DNA from 2 places in the Butyricicoccus sp. genome. Region 1 is predicted to be linked to the other one. Evidence: riboswitches for the same ligand, from Rfam matches in the RefSeq annotation. Region 1 holds a riboswitch; the other holds the start of a gene.
What was found. Region 1 has a riboswitch for FMN ahead of ACWVX6_RS01020 (ECF transporter S component). Riboswitches for the same ligand answer to the same signal wherever they lie in the genome.

Region 1 (2,454 bases):
TTCCATGAGGTTCTAGGCGCCGCCGAGGGAATGAAAGAGGACAAGACCAGATAGGTCAGCTTCTTTCAGTGGCTCCGCGGACGCGGCTTGGACGGCGTAAAACTCATCGTCGGTGACAAGTGCATGGGGCTGCTGTAGACCGTGGGCGAGGTGTTCCCGGACGCCAAATACCAGCGCCGCACAGTGCATTTCTATCGCAATGTTTTCTCTGTTGTGCCTAAATCCAAGGTCAAAATTGTGGCAAAAATGCTCAAGGCGATCCACGCCCAGGAGAGCAAAAAGACATCCCGCGAGAAGGCTAAAGCGGTCGTTGCCGAACTGCGCGCCATGAAGCTGAAGGAGGACGGCATTGAGGAAACGCTGACCTACTGCGATTTTCCCAGCGAGCATTGGACATGCATCCGCACCAACAATGTGATCGAGCGGCTGAACCGTGAGATCCGCCGCAGAACCCGCGTGGTGGGAACATTCCCTGACGGCAACTCTGCTCTGATGCTGGTCTGCGCTCGGCTTCGCCATGTGGCGGGCACGCAGTGGGGCAGCAAAAAATGTATGAACATGAAGCACTCGGAGACGGCGCTGGACGATGCCTTCATTGCCGGCTGACTTCACTCAGACGGAGAACCTGCAAACAATTTTGCGCACAAATCTTGACGGGACCGAGTCTATTAGATGCACGCATGTGATATAATCTTGGCCACGCATTTTGTCAATTCGTATACAGATCTTTGTCGAAATCATAGATGCTACCGCACTGTTTTCGATTATTGAACAAAAAAGTGCTCTCCGCTTGCTGGAGAGCACCTTCGTTTTTTACTTAGCCGACACGCTGTCTGGAGTGGTGCAATTCGATCTGCTTGGACTTGATGAACACGCTCAGCTTCTTGTAGGCAAGCATGGTAATCGCAGTCAGGATTGCGCCTTTGATGAGATTGAACGGCAGAACGCCGAGCAGCAGATAGCCCTGCATGCCGGTCACATACGGGTTGATCGCGTTGCATGCATCAAAGATAGCCTGCAGCGGCATAACCTGCGAATAAAACGGAATGATAAGAAAATAGTTGGTCAACATGCCGACACACGCCATAGCAACCGAGCCGGCTGCACAGCCGAGGACAGCCATCTTGCGGCTCTTGTGTCCGCGGTACAGCAGCACGGCGATAACAACGAGCGTGGAAAGCATCAGAAAATCTGCGACCTCACCGGAGCCGCCGGTCTGGGTCTGGGTCAGATGAATAATGTCCTTGATGCCGATCATCGTGATTGCCGGAGCGATGCCGAAAATAAACGCACCGATGAGCACGACCGCGCCGGACAGATCCACCTTGAGGAACGGCGGCATGAACGGAATCGGGAATTCAAAGTACATCAGCACGGTTGCGATAGCCGCAAAAATTGCGGTGTAGGTGATTTTGCTGGTTTTTGTCATTGCTGTTTTTTCTCCCTTTCAGGAGTCCTGTTCCATAAATAAAACAAGCCCCTGGATTGCTCCAGAGGCATACAGACGTAGCGATAGGTACATCTGTTTCTCTCATCCGGACTATAACCGTCGGTTGGGATTCTAACCCATCATGCCTTGCGGCTCGCAGACTATCAGGCTCGAAGCCTGTATACTGCCGGTGGAGACTTTCACTCCGCCCTGAAACAGAACTGATTTATTTATATTGCTATTATAGTCACCAGTAAAGGACTTGTCAACACTTCAGCAAGAAAAAACATAAAAGCCGCCTTCCCTTGCGAAAGCGGCTTTTTATCAGAAATCAGTCTTCCTTGCTGCTCATCAGAGTAACCATAACGGCCTTCTGTGCGTGCAGGCGGTTTTCTGCTTCCTCGAAAATCTCGTTTGCGTGCTCCTCGAACACCTTGGTGGTGATCTCCTGCTCACGATATGCCGGCAGGCAGTGCTGCACCATGCAGCCCGGCTTTGCAGCAGCCAGCAGCTCATCATTGACCTGATAGCCCTGGAATGCCTTCATGCGGACTTCCTTCTCGGCTTCCTGACCCATGGACGCCCATGTATCAGTGATAACAACGTCTGCGTTCTCAGCAGCCTTCATCGGGTCATCGGTGATGAAGAAGTTCGGATTCGGCTCTGCGAATGCCATAACCTCAGCGTCCGGACGGTAGTTCACCGGCGTTGCGATGGAAACCTTCATGCCGGTCTTGAGACCGCCGACGATCAGCGAGTTTGCCATGTTGTTGCCGTCGCCAATGTAGCACATCTTGAGACCCTCAAGAACGGCAAACTTCTCACGGATGGTCATGAGGTCCGCCAGAACCTGACACGGATGGCAGAAATCAGTCAGACCGTTGATGATCGGAATAGAGCCGTAGTTTGCCAGATCCTCTACTTCCTTCTGCTCGTAGGTGCGGATCATGATGCCGTCCAGATAGCGGCTCAGCACGCGGGCCGTATCCTGTACCGGCTCGCCGCGGCCAATCTGCAGATCACGG
Region 2 (2,454 bases), on a different contig from region 1:
GCCGTTCGTGGCAATGCTGTCGCCGATTTTTGTATTTTCGAGCACGGTATCTGCCGCAATCGTCAGCCGAGCGCCCTTTGCACCGAGCTCGATGCGCCGCACCGTACCGATTTCTTCGATAAGTCCAGTAAACATTACAATCTCCCTTCAATCAGGAAATCTTCGTCCATCGGCGTGCAAGTCACGTCCTTCAGCGGAAGCGCCTGCACCATCTTGTCAAACCCCAGACCTCCGACCGGACTTTTCGCGCCTGCACCGCCGATGATTTTCGGGGCGATGTACGCCTGCACGCGGTGCACCACACCGGCCTCCAGCGCGGAGAACGCAAGTGCCGAGCCGCCTTCAAGCAATATGCCGTCGATGCCGAGTGCACCGAGCTGGCGCATCAGGTCGGCAAGGTCTACGCGCTCGTCTTTCGTTTTGCATTCGAGAATGTGTACACCGTGCTGTTCCAGTTCAGCGGTGCGCTCATTTCGACCGACGACCGCGATATAGGTCGGGATTTTGTTCGCCGTCTGTACGATTTTGCTGTCGATCGGCGTGCGTGCGCGGCTGTCGCAGATTATGCGGATCGGATCGCGCCCGCCGTCAATGCGGCAGGTGAGCAGCGGATCGTCCTCAAGCACGGTGCCGATGCCGACCATGATGGCGGGCAGCCGGTTGCGCGTTTCGTGTACATGACGGCGGGCGGTCTCGCCGGTAACCCAGCGGCTGTCGCCGGTGTGCGCGGCAATTTTGCCGTCCAGCGTCATCGCGTACTTGAGCGTCACAAACGGCGTCTTGTGCGTGATGTAGTGAAAGAAAACTTCATTCACGCGGCGGCATTCGTCCTCGCACACGCCGGTCTCGACTTCAATGCCTGCGTCGCGCAGGATCTGTGCGCCTTTGCCGGCTACCAGCGGGTTCGGGTCGAGGCAGCCGACGAACACGCGGCCGATCTTGTGCTCGATGACTGCGTCTGTGCACGGCGGCGTGCGTCCCCAGTGGCAGCACGGCTCAAGCGTGACGTACAGGTCTGCGCCTGTGCAGTCCTCGGTGCAGTGCGCGAACGCGTTGCGCTCGGCATGCAGGCCGCCGATGTGCTCGTGCCAGCCTTCACCGATGATTTTTCCGTCCTTGACGATGACACAGCCGACCATCGGATTCGGATTGACGTGACCGGCTCCGCGCTGGGCCAGCGCCAACGCCTGACGCATATATTCCTGTTTTTGCTCCTGCATAGAATCACCTGATATAATAATTCTGTAGAAAATTTCACGATAGTTTGGCGACAGCCAAAAAAACGTCCCAAAGACAGAATCTTCGGGACGCTGAAAAAAGCATTGTGAAAATAAAAAGTCTGAAACACCGAATCGGCATTTCAGAACAGTAAACAAGCGGAAGGTCTTTCCGCATATTCTTCTTTCATCCAGACTATACTGTCGGCCTCGGAATTTCACCGAATCATGCTTCCGCCGAATGGCATCCGCTCGCGGGCTGTACCGCCGGTAGGGAATTGCACCCTGCCCTGAAGAATCAAATATTTGGTTTTGCGGGGCAGAGCCTTTATTGTTCCGCCTGAGGAAAGTATAGTCCCAAGCGGAGAAAAATGCAAGAGTTTTTTGAAAAAAATAATTTTACAGAATATGTGAATGCAAACAAAGCACCGCAAAAGTTCGAAAAAGACTGGAAAATACGCAGATAACGCACAAAAAATATAAAATGACCATACGGTTGTTATTGGTAATTTTCCGTTTTCCATTACCAATTTTCAATTTGCTCCGGTTGTGCTATAATCAAATAGCTATGAAACGAAAGGAGAGTGTGCCATGCGGATCTGGACCGGACGAGCGGGAAGCGGCAAGACAACGGTCATCCTGCGGGAGATCGCGGCGCTGAGTGAAAAGGGAGAGGGACGGCAGATTCTGCTCGTGCCCGAGCTGAACTCGCACCTGATGGAGCGGCGGCTTGCCGCAGCCACGCACAACCACGGCGCACGCACGGCCGAGGTGCTGACGTTCTCACGATTGGCTGACCGTGTGTTCTCTGAGGTCGGCGGACTGGCACAGCAGATGCTGACGCCGGCAGGTCAGCTTTTGACCTTGCAGGAGGCGGCACGCCGTGTGCAGGGCGGGCTGAGTGCATGGAAGGGTCTGGCAGACAAGTCGGAGCTGCTGCAGGAGGCGCTGCGGCTGATCGACGAGTGCAAAACCTGTGCGGTCGCGCCGGAGACGCTGTTTGCGGCTGCCGAGGAGAGTGAGGATGCGGTACTTGCAGAAAAATTGTCCGATCTTGCACAGATTTTAACAGCCTACGAGCGTCTGTGCGAGGAGTCCCTGCCCGATCCGAGAGACCGCCTGACACACCTGCGCGACCGTCTGGCAGAAAGTCACACGCTGGACGGCGCAGCGGTCTATCTGGATGGATTTCTCGGCTTTACCGTGCAGGAAAGTGCAGTGGTTGATGCCATGCTGG

Region 2: it holds a riboswitch for FMN, as region 1 does, so the genes downstream of both, ribD (bifunctional diaminohydroxyphosphoribosylaminopyrimidine deaminase/5-amino-6-(5-phosphoribosylamino)uracil reductase RibD) here and ACWVX6_RS01020 (ECF transporter S component) in region 1, are expected to answer to the same signal.

What each region holds. Positions count from the first base shown of each region.
Region 1 is NZ_CDRQNY010000002.1:33,563-36,016, reverse strand. It holds partial or broken gene ACWVX6_RS01025 (IS256 family transposase) at 1-606, shown strand, start outside; gene ACWVX6_RS01020 (ECF transporter S component) at 818-1,429, opposite strand; FMN riboswitch at 1,520-1,651, opposite strand; gene argF (ornithine carbamoyltransferase) at 1,761-2,454, opposite strand, start outside.
Region 2 is NZ_CDRQNY010000007.1:13,188-15,641, forward strand. It holds gene ACWVX6_RS04140 (riboflavin synthase) at 1-135, opposite strand, end outside; gene ribD (bifunctional diaminohydroxyphosphoribosylaminopyrimidine deaminase/5-amino-6-(5-phosphoribosylamino)uracil reductase RibD) at 135-1,220, opposite strand; FMN riboswitch at 1,393-1,519, opposite strand; gene ACWVX6_RS04150 (PD-(D/E)XK nuclease family protein) at 1,809-2,454, shown strand, end outside.